DNA from 2 places in the Kitasatospora sp. NPDC059408 genome. Region 1 is predicted to be linked to the other one. Evidence: riboswitches for the same ligand, from Rfam matches in the RefSeq annotation. Region 1 holds a riboswitch; the other holds the start of a gene.

Region 1 (7,190 bases):
GAGCCGACGCCGTTCTCCAGGTCCGCGAGGACCGCCTCGTTGGTCCGGCGCCGGTCCGGGTCGGCGTGCCGCTGGCGGACGTCCCACCCGGCGACGGCCGAACCCTGCGGGCGACCGCCGCGCACGAACGGCGCGAAGCCGGGGTAGCCGGCCTCGGCGCCGGTGTCCTCGGCGGTGTACAGGGGGCGGGCGCTCAGGCCGTCCTGGAGACGGGTGGCGAGCGCCTGTTCGGCGGCGGGGGCGTCCTCGGGCTGCGCACCGGACTTGCGCAGCACGCCCTCGACGAGCCGCTGCCACTGCTCACGGTGCGCTGCCGGGAACTCGGCGGCGAGGGGGAGCCCTTCGGGCGGGACCTTCATGACCGCAGGTTAGCGCCCGTTCGCGCGGGCACAGGAGGGCCGGTGGATGTGACCTTTCCCTCGATTTAGCCACACTTCAGCACTGCGGGTGACGCCGAGTGCCAGCCGGGGCGGCGAGGGGGCCGGGCGGCCGGGCGGACGGTTGAACGAAAGCGGCGGCCGCGGTCGTTCCAAGAAGGAGAAGTGACAACGGGATTGTGGAACCCCGGCTCCCATCTATTAAGTTACTTCGAAGAAGGCGGGTGGGGCTGACATCCCCCGTGCGATCCCACCCGCCTTCGCTCCGCCGTGCCCTGTTCCGCCCCGCTCCGCCCTGCCTCCGTCCCCCGAAGGAGCCCACCGCCATGGGAAAGCGCCGCAAGCCCAGCCCCCCGAGCCGGGCGCGCCTCGCCGTCCTCACCACGGCCGTGGCCGGCGGCGCGGTACTCGCCGCCGGGACCGCCCACGCCGAGCCGACGCCCACGCTCGCCTCCGTCAAGGAACAGGTGGACAAGCTCAACGAGGAGGCCGAGCAGTCCATCGAGCGCTACAACGGCTTCCAGGCCAAGCAGCAGTCGCTCCAGGCGGACGCGAACCGGATCCAGGACAAGGTCGCCCGCGGCCAGGAGGCGATGAACGAGCTGCGCACCCGGCTCGGCGCGGTGGCGGGCGAGCAGTACCGCACCAACGGCATCGACCCGGGCATCCAGCTGATGCTCGACTCCGACCCGGCCGGCTACCTGGAGCGCGCCGCCGCGCAGAACCAGGTCGTCGAGGGCCAGACCGCACTGCTCAAGCAGGCCCGCGACGAGCAGCGCCGGCTCGACCAGGACCGCGCCGAGGCCGCCGCCATGCTCACCCAGCTCGACAGCGTGGGCGCGTCGCTGGGCGAGGAGAAGAAGCAGGTCCAGAGCCGGCTCGCGCAGGCCCAGGCGCTGCTCAACAAGCTGAGCGCCGCCGACCGGGCCAGGATCAACGCCCAGGAGTCCGCCGAGAAGGCGAAGGCCGCCGCCCAGCAGGCCGCCGCGGCGGACCGGGCCTCCCGCTCGGCCGGCCGGCCCGCCGCGGGGCCCGGCGCGGACGCCACCCTGCCGAGCCCGAGTGCGAGCGGCCGCGCCGCCGACATCATCAAGTTCGCCACCGCCCAGCTCGGCAAGCCCTACGAATGGGGCTCGACCGGGCCGAACACCTGGGACTGCTCCGGCCTGACCGGCGCCGCCTACCGCGCGGCCGGCGTCAAGCTCCCCCGGATGTCGCAGGACCAGTGGAACGCCGGCACGCGCATCGCCCGCGGTGACCTCCAGCCCGGCGACCTCGTCTTCTTCTACGAGGACATCCACCACGTCGGCATCTACATAGGCGACGGCAAGATGATCCACTCCCCGCGCACGGGCAAGAACGTGGAGGTCCTCCCGATCTCCGTCATGCCGTACATGGGCGCCGTCCGCCCCGCCTGACGGGCACCGCCCGCGGCACGGCGACGAAGCACGGCTCACGTCGACGAAGGAGGCGGGCCCGGTCGTTCCGCACGGAGCGACCGGGCCCGCTCCCGTGGGTCAGTTGGCGATGATCTGGAGCGTCCCGTTGCTCCCGATGCTGCCGGTCAGGTACAGGGTGTGGCCGTCGGGGCCGACGGCGAGGCCGTCGAGCTGGTCCTCGTCGGGGGAGACGGTCTCGGCCGCGACCAGGCTGCCGGAGGCGGTGTCGACGGAGAGCACCGACGGGCCGGCGCTGTAGTCGGCCTTCGTCAGGTAGAGGCGGGTGCCGTCCGGGCTGATCTGCGGGTCGCCCAGGTCGGCGAAGCCGTTGACCAGGGTGAGGTGGCGGGTGACGGTGTCGCCGGCCGGGTCGATCACGTCGGCCTGGCCGCCCTTGTAGCCGGAGGCCACCGCGAACAGGCGGGTGCCGTCCGGGGTGAAGACCGGGTGGTAGTCGAGCGCCCCGGCGGTGCCGCCGACGGTCCCGACCAGGGTGGGCGCGGTGCCCGCCGTGCCGACGTGGAAGACGCCGGCGTCGCCGCCGACGTACAGGTCGTGCCCGCCCGGCCGGAACGCGGCGGTGCCGGTGAAGCTGGTGGGCACCTGCACGGAGCCGGTGAAGGCGTGCTGGGCGGTGGAGAACGCGACCACCCGGCCCTGGCCGTACTGGCGGTAGGCGGTGGGCCCGTTCTGGACGACGTAGGCGGTGGCGCCGTCGGGGCTCACGGTGAGGCCGGTGAGCAGGCCCGGGTTCCAGCCGGCCTGGCGCGGCTGGTCGGGCAGCGCGGTGGTGGTGAGCACGGTCAGCGTGGCGGTGTCGAGCACCACGAGCTGCTGCCCGTTCGCGACGTACAGGCGGGTGCCGTCCGCGGACAGCGCGGCGACCAGGCCGAGCTGGGCGGTGTCGAGGGTGGCCTGCCGGGTGACGGCGTCGCTCTGGGTGTCGACCGCCTTGACCTGGACGGCGTTGCCCGTCCCGCTCACCACGACGTACGCCGTGGTGCCGTCGGGGCTGACGAGCGGCTGGGCCTGGTTGTGGCCGACGGTGATGATGCCCTCGGTGCCGGAGACCGGGGCGGCGGCGCTCTGGTCCGCGGCCCGGGCGGCGGTGCCGGTGAGCGCCAGGACGGCGGCGGCAGCGGCGGCCACGGCGGTCGCGCGGGTGTACGTGCTGATCGAACGCTTGGAAGTCTTCGCGGTCATCGCGGTTGTCGATCCCCCTTTGGCGCACCGCACGGTGCGGTGCCGGGGCAGGCTAACCGATCTTCCTGAGAGTCTGATGGACGGTCAATGACCGGAACGAGTCCGCCCCGCTCACGGATGTGGCGCGCAGGCCAACAGGTAGGGGAGCAGCGGGATCGCCACCACCCCGGCCCACCACGCCGCTCGGCGCCGGCGCCGGCCGCCCCCGGGGCGCGCCAGCCGCCGCACCCGGGTGAGCACCCCGGTGGCCGCGACCCCGAGGGAGCCGCCCGGGGGTGCCGGGGAGGTGGCCAGGGCGCAGAGCGCGGAGGCGAGTTCGCTGCGCGACACCCGGGCGAGCGCCGCGTCGTCGGCCGCCATCTCCAGCAGCAGCGCCACCTCCGCCCGTCCCAGGCGGGCCAGCGGCAGGCGGCCGAGGAGGAGCGCGAAGGCGTCGGCCGGCAGCCGGAGCAGGTGGTGCCGTCCGCGGATGTGCTCGCGCTCGTGCGCGACGGCGGCGGCGAGCTGGCGCTCGTCGAGGAGTTCCAGGGCGCCGCGCGAGACCACGACCCGGCTGCGGCGGCCGGGCAGGCAGTAGACGGTCGGGTGGGCGTGTTCCAGCACCAGGGCGTTCCAGTGCCGGTCGCGCACCGCGACGACGTCCAGCACCTTCCGGTGCCGCCGGCGCGCCCGCCCGGCCCGCGCGCCGACGGCGGCCACCACCGCGGCGACCCCGGCGGCCCCGGCGGCGAGCAGCCACCAGTCGTGGGTGTGCGGGGCCAGCGGCGGGGCCGGTTCGGCGTGCGGGATGAGCCCGAGCAGTCCGGCGGGCTCGTGGGCGAAGGGTTCGACGGCGTGGTGGGCGGCGAGCAGCAGCGCGACGGCGAAGGAGGCCATCAGTGCCAGCCACAGGGCCGTGCCCGCCACCGGGCGGGTCTGGAGCCGGGCGGAGCCGGCCAGCCGGCGCGGCAGCGCGAGACCGGTCGCGGCCAGGTAGAGGCAGAGCAGCGCGAGGGTCACCGCTCGTCGTCCCGGGCCTTCACCTGCTCCAGGGCGGCGAGCAGCGCGGAGGCCTCGTCGCCGCTCATGGCGTCGACGAAGTGCAGCAGCGCACCGGTGCGGTCCTGGGTGGTCTCCAGCGCCTGGTGCATGAGCCGGGCGGTGTACGCCTCGCGCGTGCAGGTCGGCTCGTACACCCAGGCGCGGCCGACCTTGTCCCGGCGCAGCCAGCCCTTGGTGTGGAGGATGTCGGCCACCGTGGTCACGGTGGTGTAGGCGACCGGCCGCTGCTGCTGGAGGTCGTCGACCACCTCGCGCACCGTGGCCGGCCGGCCCCAGGACCAGAGCCGGTCCATGATCTCGGCCTCAAGATCGCCGAACCCGCGCAGCACCGCCCCGTTTCCCTTCCTCGCCGCCGCCGTCTGGAACGGCGCCCATGGTACGGCGTTCGACGTCGCCGAAGTCGGGCGTCCTCCTGCGTCCTCTGGCGCCTCCTCTTGCTGCGTCTCCGGCGTCCTCCTGCGTCCTCTGGCGTCAAAGTTCTACAAAGGTGTCGAAGGACACCGGAAAAGTGGCCCACGGCGATCCTGACGGGGGTATGCTTTTCGAGGTTTGAAGAGGCACCTCGTTCGGTGAGGCGTCTTCACGGACACAGGCCACTGACCCGACGACGTCGAGAGACGCCCAGGTTCAGGACAGATCTTCCCGACCTAAGGGTTGATCCCAAGTGGCTTCCCCCGCAAGGGGGATCACGCCGTGAAGTGCCAAAGCTCTGACGAGTTGGGGTGTACCGGTAGCCTTCGTGCGCCGGGACGCTCCTTGCCGTGTCGCGATGCGGCGCACAGTCGGTGCGCCCCCCGGCCGGGAGGAGGCGAGAAACATGGACTGCAGTAGTCCGGGCCACAGTTGCCCCTACCCCCGCATGCTCTCGTACACCTCCGGCACGCGGTAACAACCTTTCCTGCGAACGCCCCATCAGACGCTGCGTCATGCGCTCGACCATGCCATGACCCAAGCGACCTGACGCACCGTCATGCCCGCACGACGCCCGAGCCCGGCCCTGTCCCGGCTCGCGCCGCCGTGCGGCCCGGTGCCGTGCGTCCGCAGGGAGGATTACTGCTGCGTGCCCCCTTATGGCCCCCTCAAGGCAGGGGGCGGGGAGGACCCACCATGGCAGACGTCATGCTCGACCCGAAGGTTCCCGCCGCTCGCAGCGCGGTGCTGGACGACGCGCACATCGGTGACATCAAGGGTGCCCTCGGCACCATCAGGCTGGACGACGACGCGCCCCGCCAGGGGCTCTCGGTGCGGCTGAAGACCCTGCTGGCGATCATCGGCCCGGGCCTGATCGTCATGGTCGGCGACAACGACGCCGGCGCCTTCTCCACCTACGGCCAGGCCGGCCAGAACTACGGCACCCAGCTGCTGTGGACCCTGCTGATGCTGGTCCCCGTGCTGTACGTGAACCAGGAGATGGTGCTGCGCCTGGGCGCCGTCACCGGTGTCGGCCACGCGCGGCTGATCCTGGAGCGCTTCGGCAAGTTCTGGGGCGCGTTCAGCGTCATCGACCTGTTCCTGCTCAACGCCCTGACCCTGGTGACCGAGTTCATCGGCGTCACCCTCGCGGCCGGCTACCTCGGCCTGCCGAAGGTCGCCTCGGTGGTCCTGGCCGCCGCGATCATCATCGCCTCGGCGTTCACCGGCTCCTTCCAGCGCTTCGAGCGGGTCGCCGTCACGCTGTGCGTCGGTTCGCTGCTGCTGGTGCCGATCTACTTCATGGTCCACCCGAAGACCTCGCAGATGGCCCACGACTTCGTGGTGCCGAGCATGCCGGGCGGCTCGGGCCAGCTCGCGGCCGTGATGCTGGTGATCGTCTCCATCGTGGGCACCACCGTCGCCCCCTGGCAGCTGTTCTTCCAGCAGTCGTACGTCATCGACAAGCGCATCACCCCGCGTTTCATGAAGTACGAGAAGATCGACCTGTGGATCGGCATCGCGGTGGTCATCATCGGCGCCGCCGCGATGATGGGCCTGACCGCCGCCGCGTTCGCGGGCACCGACGGCTTCGGCCAGTTCTCCGACGCGGCCGCCGTGGCCAGGGGCATCGAGGACAAGGCCGGCCGCCTGGCCGGTGTGCTGTTCGCCATCGCGCTGCTGGACGCCTCGATCATCGGTGCCTTCGCGGTCTCGCTGTCCACCGCCTACGCCATCGGCGACGTGTTCGGCATCAAGCACTCGCTGCACCGCGGCGTGAAGGGCGCCAAGGGCTTCTACGGGATCTACGCCGGCCTGGTCGTGGTCGCCGCGGCGATCACGCTGCTGTCCACCGAGTACACCCAGGGCCTGATGACGCAGTTCGTCCAGGTGCTCGCCGGCGTGCTGCTGCCCTCCGCGACGGTCTTCCTGCTGCTGCTCTGCAACGACAAGGCCGTCCTGGGCCCGTGGGTCAACGGCCCGAAGACCAACGCCTTCACCTCGGCCGTGGTCGGCGTGCTGGTCATGCTGTCGCTCATCCTGACCGCCGCCGTCGTCTGGCCGGACATCAGCTCGGAGGCGATCCTGTGGATCATGGCCGGCTGCGGCGTGGCGGGCGTGCTGGTCGCCGGGTACTTCTTCACCTTCGGCCGCAGCGGCACCAAGGAGGACCCGGTCGACCGCACCGGGCGCGAGAACTGGCGGATGCCCCCGCTGGAGACCCTGGAGAAGCCGGTCATGTCCACCGCCCGCAAGGTCGGCATGGGCGCCCTGCGCGCCTACCTGCTGATCGCGATGATCATGGTCATCATCAAGGTCGTCCAGACCGCCCTCGGGCACTGAGCCACCGTGAACCCACCGAACTGACGGGGGCGGGCCGAGGGGCCGCCGCCCGTCCGTTCCGCTTTCCCCTCCCGTCCGCCCGCCGTCTCCCCGTAGGAGGTGCCGCCGTGCACACCCTGACCACCGTCGAGTTCCTGGTCCGGCTGGCCACCGGCGTCGCCTGCGGCGCCCTGATCGGCGTCGAACGCCAGTGGCGCGCCCGGATGGCCGGCCTGCGCACCAATGCCCTGGTCGCCGCCGGCGCCACCCTGTTCGTCCTCTACAGCGAGGCCGTCGGCGACAGCGGCAGCCCCACCCGGGTCGCCTCGTACGTCGTCTCCGGCATCGGCTTCCTCGGCGGTGGCGTCATCCTGCGCGACGGCGCCGGCGTGCGCGG
Region 2 (7,190 bases), on a different contig from region 1:
CCCTCGTGCTCGACCACGTCGTGCACGGTGATGATGCCCGGGTGGTTGAGCCGCGCGGCGGCGAGCGCTTCGCGCAGCGTGCGCTGGAGGAGCTGCTCGCGGTGCTCGTCGTCGACGCCGGCCGGCAGGAGCACCTCCTTCACGGCGACGTCCCGCCCGAGGGTCTCGTCGCGCCCCCGCCACACGCGGCCCATGCCGCCCTGCCCGATGAGGTCGTGGAGCCGGTACCGACCCCCGACGACTGCCCCGTTCGATGCTGTCACGGGCCCATACCTTAGTGGCGCGCCGCTGTCCCCGGACACGCCGCGGTACAGACCCGTCGGTCCGGGCCCATCCGTCCGGGCCCGTCGGCCCGGCCCGGTCCGAGGGAAGCCGCTTGGTCATAAATTGGGTATCGCGCACCAGTTCGGGACTGCTAGCGTCCTCGACGTGGCAAAGCTGAACCAGATCATCGCCGTCGAAAAAGGCGTCAAGTCCAAGTCCTTCCAGGAGCTGACCCAGGCCCACCAGGACCTGCAGAAGCCCGCGCTGCTGGCCGGGATCTCCCGCACCTACCAGCCCAAGGACGAGGAGGGCGAGCAGCTGCCGCCGGAGTCGACCCGGGTGCAGCTCAAGGCCGAGGACATCCTGCGGTCCACCTCGACGACCCTCACCCGGCTGTTCGACGTGACGGCCACCAAGGACTGGGCCAACCTCGGCGCCCGCGCCGACGTGGTGGTGGACGGCCAGGTGCTGCTCGCCCAGGTGCCCGTCCCGTACCTGCTCTTCCTGGAGAAGCAGCTCACCGACCTGTTCACCTTCGTGCGCAAGCTCCCGGTGCTGGACGCCTCCGAGTCGTGGAACCTCGACCCGTCCACCGACTCCTGGAAGACCGAACCGGTGCGCACCATCCGGACCAAGAAGGTGCCGCGCAACCACGTCAAGGCCGAGGCCACCGAGAAGCACCCGGCCCAGGTCGAGGTCTACTACGAGGACGTCCCGGTCGGGTACTGGACGACCGTCAAGTTCTCCGGCGCCCTGCCCGCCCGGCGCGTGAACGAGCTCGCCGAACGGGTGGAGAAGCTCCAGCAGGCGGTCAAGTTCGCCCGCGAGGAGGCCAACGCCGTGGAGGTCACCGACCAGCGCGTGGGCGACGCCGTCTTCGGCTACCTGTTCAGGTAGCCTCCTGATCACCCGTCCGGGGAGCCGGGCGGGTGCACCGAACGGCGCCGAGAACTCTCCGGGAGACCGGATGGGGGCGCTCGCGCGGTGCGAAAAAGCTGACACTGATGTTGAAGCTGACCCAGGGGTCACAGTGGAGGTTCAAATCCTCCCCCCGGCACCACCGGCCGGGGTAGCCCAAGCCAGGCAGAGGCGGGCCCCGTCAAACTCAGACTCTCGCTCCAGTCTCAGCATTCGCCGCCGAACACCGGATCGACCGGGTGCGGACGAACATCGACGAATGCAGGTTCAAGTCCTGCCTGTGCCGCTCCGTGGCACGGTAGTTCAACGGCAGAACGCGTCGGTTTCAATCTGATCCGCGGCCCTTAAACGTGCCGGTGTGAGCAATTGGGCGGCACACAGGGGCCCGGGAGCAGGCTACGCTCCCGGGTCCTCTCGCCTTCCCGGCCCCCGCGTACGCCTCCGCTCGCGCGCGCCCCGACGCGCGCCCGGCGGCTCCCCCGCTGGTCGGGGCGGGGTCAAGCTCAGGTCAAGGGTTATGCCGGAGGGATGGCAAGGCCCTATCCTGTCAAGGATTCGAAAAGACACCTCGTTCGGTGAGGCGTCTTCACGGACACAGGCCACTGATCCCACCCGTCGAGAGACGCTCCGGATCAGGACAGGTCTCCCCGGCCCAAGGGGTGACCCCAAGTGGCTTCCCCGCCCGAACCGGCCGGGGACACGCCGTGGAGTGCCAAAGCTCTGACGAGTTGGGGTGCATCGGGCGGTGACGTCCGTCCGCCCTGCCATGCCGCCGCGGCGCCGGATCGCGGCCGAGATCGGGAGGGGGCGTGATGGACGGAAGTCCTGGCCATAGTCGGCCCTTCACCGTTTCGTTCCCGCCGTCCTTCTTCCGCTGCTCCAGGCGGCTCCTCCTTCCCTGACCTGCCGGGTCCGCTCCGCTTCCCCCCTCGCGTCCACGTGACGCGGGAGGCCCCTGCGCGCGCCCGGTGAGCCCTGCGGTCAAGGTTGGCAGCGCCATGCCACCGGGCGGCCCGATGTCCCGTCCTGCCGGGGCAAGGGGGGTTTCTCCATGGCCACCACCACGCTGTTCTCGTCCGCCACGGCGCGCCTTCGCGACCGCACGGTCGAAGCCGAGCGCCGCACCACCGTCACCAAGGCCGTCCGCTCGTCGCTCGTCTCGCTCGCCGGGCTGGTCGGCGGCCCGGTCACCAACCAGGCCGGCGAGGAGGTGGGCCGCGTCGTCGACGTCGTCGCCCGCCTCTACGGGCCGGAGCCCTACCCGCCCGTCACCGGCCTGATCATCCGCATAGGCCGGCGCCGCGCGTTCATCGCGGCGACCGCCGTCGAGCGGATCCACACCTGCGGAGTGCGGCTGCGCACCTCCCGCGTCGACCTGCGCGAGTTCAACCGCAGGCCCGGCGAGGTGCTGCTCGCCCGCGACGTGATGGATCACCAGCTCGTCGACGTCGACGGCGTCCAGGTCACCCGCGCCGCCGACCTCTACCTCGCCCCTCTCGCCGCCCGCACCGTCCTGGTCGGCGTCGACGTCTCGCTGCCCACCCTCCTGCGCCGCCTCGGCCCGCGCCGCTGGCAGATCCGCCCCACCCCGGACGGCGTCCTGGACTGGCAGTCCGTCGCCCCCTTCGGCGAGCAGGCCACCCACGGCCCCGCCGAGGTAAGGCTGCGCGCCTCCCGCTCCGCGCTCCACCGGCTGCGCCCGGCCGACCTCGCCGACATCCTGGAGGACCTCGGCCGCCACGAGCGCCAGCAGCTGCTCGGCTGGCTGGAGCCGGAGCACGCGGCGGACGCCCTGGAGGAGATGGAGCCCGCCGAGCTGGAGAACCTCCTGCGCGAGGCGCCGCCCGAGCACGCCGCCCGGCTGGTCGACGAGATGGAGCCGGACGAGGCCGCCGACGCCCTGCGCGACCTCAACCCGGGCGAGCGCGAGAACCTGCTGGCCCGGATGCCCGAGCCCGAGGCCGCCGAGCTGCGCTCCCTGCTCACCCACCGCGAGGGCACGGCCGGCGGCGCGATGACCACCCTGCTCGTCACCGCCGAGTCCGCCCAGACCGTCGGCGAGGTGCGGGCCGAACTCGCCGCGCAGGCCGAACACCGCACCGACATCGACGCGGTGACCGTCCTCGACGACGACGGCGTCCTGGTCGGCGACATCCCGCTGTTCGACCTCGCCGTCGCCGAGGACACCACCGTGATCGCCGACCTGGTCGCCTGGCGGGCCCAGTTCGGCCCGCCGGTGACCGTCCGCCCCGACACCCGCCTCGCCGAGGCCGCCCACCACCTGGTCGCGGCCCGCGCCACCTCCCTGCTCGTGGTCGACGACACCGACCGCCCCCTCGGCCGGGTCCTGGCCGACGACATCCTCGACTCGCTGCTCCCCGAGCGCGGGCGCCTGCACTTCCGGAGGCTCCTCAAGTGACCCGCGACCTCGACACCCGCCCCGGCGCCGACGCGTCCGCGGCCGCGCCGGCCGAGCCGCGGTCGTCCACGCCCTCGCCCGGACGCCGAAGAGGCTTCCGCCGGATCGCCGCCGTCGCGATGGTGGCCGGTCCCGGGCTGGTCGCGGCCAACGCCGGCAACGACGCCGCCGGCATCGCCACCTACGCCAGCGCCGGCTCCCAGTTCACCTACGGGACGCTGTTCTTCATGGTGCTCGTCACCATCGCCCTGGTGATGGTGCAGGAGATGGCCGTCCGGCTCGGCGCGCACACCGGCAAGGGCCTGGGCGCGCTCATCCGCGAGCAGTTCAGCCTGCGGCTCACCGCGCTCGCCGTGTTCTGCCTGCTGCTGGCCAACACCGGGCTGGTCGTCAGCGAGTTCGCCGGGATCGGCGCGGCCTTCGAGCTGCTCGGGGTGCCCAAGTGGGCGGTCATCCCGCCGGCCGCCGTCCTGCTCTGGTCGCTGGTGCTGTTCGGCTCGTACAAGTGGGCCGAGCGCATCTTCCTGGTGATGTCGCTGGCGTTCTTCGCCTACCCCGTCGCCATGGTCATGGGCCACCCGGACTGGGGGCAGGTCGGCGAGCACCTGGTCGTCCCGCACCTGGAGCCCAGCAAGGACTTCATCCTGCTGGCCGTCGCGCTGATCGGCACGACCGTCAGCCCGTACATGCAGTTCTACGCGGCGGCCGGCGTCGTCGACCGCGGTGCCAAGCCGGCCGACTACAAGCTGATCCGGGCGGACGCCGTGCTCGGCGCGGTGTTCGCGTGCGTGATCAGCCTGACGATCATCATCGCGACCGCCTCGGCCATCGGCGGCACCGGCCCGCTGGAGTCCGCCTCCGAGGCCGCCGAGGCGCTCAAGCCGGTCGCCGGGCACGGCGCCGAGCTGCTGTTCGCCTTCGGGCTGATGGGCGCCTCCGCCCTGGCCGGCGCCGTGGTGCCGCTCTCCGCCAGCTACGCGATCGGCGAGGCCGCGGGCGTCGAGCGCTCCGTGTCGCGCAGCTTCCGCGACGCGCCGCTGTTCCTCGGGCTGTTCACCGCCCAGATCGCGCTCGGCGCCATCGTGGCGCTGACCCCGGTGGACCTCATCCAGTTGCTGATCGGCACCCAGGTGCTCCAGGGCCTGATCAGCCCGATCGTGCTGGTCTACCTCCTGGTGCTCACCAACCGCCGGTCCGTCCTCGGCGACGCGGCCAACAGCCCCCGCTACCGCGTCGTGGCCACCGTCGCGGTCGTCGGCGTCGCACTCATGTCGACGATCCTGCTGGGCCAGACCGTCCTCGGCTGGTTCGGCATCGGCTGACCGACCGGGAACCGCCACCGGGCCTGTCGTCCACGGACGGCAGGCCCGGTGGCGTTCGGGGCCCCCGCGCGCGCCGCACGACCAGCCGAACGAGTGAATCCGGCGACGGGTCCGCGGCGCCGTCCGACCTCCCCCGCCGACGTCTCCGCGCCTTGCGCGCCCGGCTTCCCGCCGCTCCACGGGCCTCCCGCCGGGTGCTCGAAAACACCCCGTTCGACCCGGGCTCGCCCGGGAGCAAATCGCTTGAACGACGGGCTCGAACAGCACCATCATCGGACCTCCGCCGCCCGCCGTGCAGCCTCAACTCCGTTGTCCCTTTGCCCATTTGGGCTCTACTCGGGCTGCCCGGCGACGGCTCCGCACGTCCGTTCACGCGCCTGGAGGAGCTGTGGTGAATCCCCCTACCCCGGTGTTCAACGACCCCCGCGAGGTGGGAGCATGAGCGCCCCGACCCAGCGGTCCGCCGACGGCGTCAACGCCCCCGACGACGCCGACGAGGAACTCACGTGGCTGGCCGACCGCCGCCGCATCGAGACCATCGAGGCGATCAGCGTCGGCGCGATGGCCCGCCGCCTGCCCACGCTCGTCGTCCGCGCCTTCCGCCTCGGCTGGCGCATCGACCGGTTCTCCGTCGCCCTGCTCCTCGCCTGCCAGGTCCTCTCCGCCGTCCTCGGCGCGACCGGCCTGCTCGCCACCACCGGCACCATCGCCGCCCTGTTCGGCCCCGGCCGGGTCGGCGACAAGCTCGCGCACGCCGCGCCGTCGATCCTGGTGATCGCGGCCGCGGCCGGCGCCCGCTCGCTGCTCGGCATCACGATCCGCACCATCACCATCCACCTCTCCCCGCGCATCTCCCGCGAGGCCGAGGCGGCCGTCCTGCGCGCCACCGTCGCCGCCGAGCTCACCGCCTACGACACCGCCGGCTACAACGACGAACTGGACGCCGCCGACCGCGGCGCCGACGTGTGCGTCGACATCGTCGGCGAGGCGCAGAACCTGATCGCCTCCGTCGCCTCGCTCATCGGCGCCGCCGGCGTCCTCACCGTCCTCCACCCCCTCCTGCTCCCGCTGCTGGTGCTCGCCGCGCTGCCGCAGGGCTTCGCGTCGGTGCGCGCCGCCCGGGTCCAGTTCCTCGCGAACCGGGCCACCATCGGCGACCGCCGGATCATGGCCAACCTGCGCTGGTACATCCACGTCAAACGCAACGCCGACCAGATCCGCTCCGACACCATGGGCGACTTCCTGCTCGAGAAGTACGAGCACGTCGGCCGCCGCCTCGACGCCACCTCCCGCCGGGCCGCACTGCAGAGCGCCCGCGTCTCGGTGCTCGGCGCCGCCGCCACCGGGCTCGGCACCGCCCTCGTGTGGGCGGCGATGCTGTGGCTCGTCAGCACCGGCCGCATGGGCCTCCCCCAGGGCGGCGCGGCGGTGTTCGCGCTCGGCGCGGTCGGCACCAGCCTGCACGGCATCGTCGGCTACGGCGCCGACCTGTTCCGCACCGGCATGTACCTCGACGACTGGTCCACCTTCCTCGACACCGCCGGCGGCCACCGCCCCCGGCGCGGCGACCGGGTGCCCGAGCCTCCGCGCCGCATCGCCGTCGAGGACCTCCGCTACGCCTACCCCTCCTCCGAACGCACGGCGCTCGACGGCGTGAACCTGCACGTCGAACGCGGCGAGATCCTGGCCCTCGTCGGCGAGAACGGCTCCGGCAAGACCACCCTCGCCAAACTCCTCTCCGGCCTCTACCTGCCCACCGCCGGATCCGTGCGGTGGGACGGCCACGACACCCGCGACCTCGACCCGCACGCCCTGTGGCACCAGGTCGCCGTCGTCCCCCAGGACTACGCCCGGTGGCCGCTCACCTGCCGCGACAACATCACCCTCGGCCAGCCCGCCGCCGACGGCGACGCCGCCGTGCTGCGCGCCGCCGAGGCCTCCGGCGCGGCCGAGGTCGTCGCCAAGCTCCGCCGGGGCCTGTCCACGCTCCTGGCCGTCGAGTGGATGGGCGGCGAGGAACTCTCCGGCGGCCAGTGGCAGCGCCTCGCGATCGCCCGCGCCTTCCACCGCGAGGCCGGCCTCCTGGTCCTCGACGAACCCACCGCCGCCCTCGACCCGCGCGCCGAGCACCGCATCTTCCGCAACCTGCGCGCCGTCGCGCAGGAGCGGGCGGTCGTCCTCGTCACGCACCGGCTCACGAACGTGGCCGTCGCCGACCGCATCGTCGTCCTGGAGGACGGCAAGGTCCTCCAGGAGGGCACCTTCAC

Evidence for each region. A riboswitch is a leader RNA that binds a small molecule or an ion and turns the genes downstream of it on or off. The one in region 1 is predicted to bind magnesium.
Region 2: it holds a riboswitch for magnesium, as region 1 does, so the genes downstream of both, ACFXDE_RS17695 (magnesium transporter MgtE N-terminal domain-containing protein) here and ACFXDE_RS32305 (NRAMP family divalent metal transporter) in region 1, are expected to answer to the same signal.

Annotation. Positions count from the first base shown of each region.
Region 1 covers NZ_JBHYWI010000064.1:25,848-33,037, reverse strand. The annotation lists gene ACFXDE_RS32330 (methylmalonyl-CoA mutase family protein) at 1-359, opposite strand, end outside; gene ACFXDE_RS32325 (NlpC/P60 family protein) at 704-1,795, shown strand; gene ACFXDE_RS32320 (hypothetical protein) at 1,895-3,019, opposite strand; gene ACFXDE_RS32315 (M56 family metallopeptidase) at 3,131-4,018, opposite strand; gene ACFXDE_RS32310 (BlaI/MecI/CopY family transcriptional regulator) at 4,015-4,386, opposite strand; M-box (ykoK) riboswitch at 4,615-4,789, shown strand; gene ACFXDE_RS32305 (NRAMP family divalent metal transporter) at 5,168-6,814, shown strand; gene ACFXDE_RS32300 (MgtC/SapB family protein) at 6,922-7,190, shown strand, end outside.
Region 2 covers NZ_JBHYWI010000023.1:84,218-91,407, forward strand. The annotation lists gene ACFXDE_RS17685 (protein kinase) at 1-263, opposite strand, end outside; gene ACFXDE_RS17690 (hypothetical protein) at 430-1,161, shown strand; M-box (ykoK) riboswitch at 1,743-1,922, shown strand; gene ACFXDE_RS17695 (magnesium transporter MgtE N-terminal domain-containing protein) at 2,234-3,601, shown strand; gene ACFXDE_RS17700 (NRAMP family divalent metal transporter) at 3,598-4,923, shown strand; gene ACFXDE_RS17705 (ABC transporter ATP-binding protein) at 5,362-7,190, shown strand, end outside.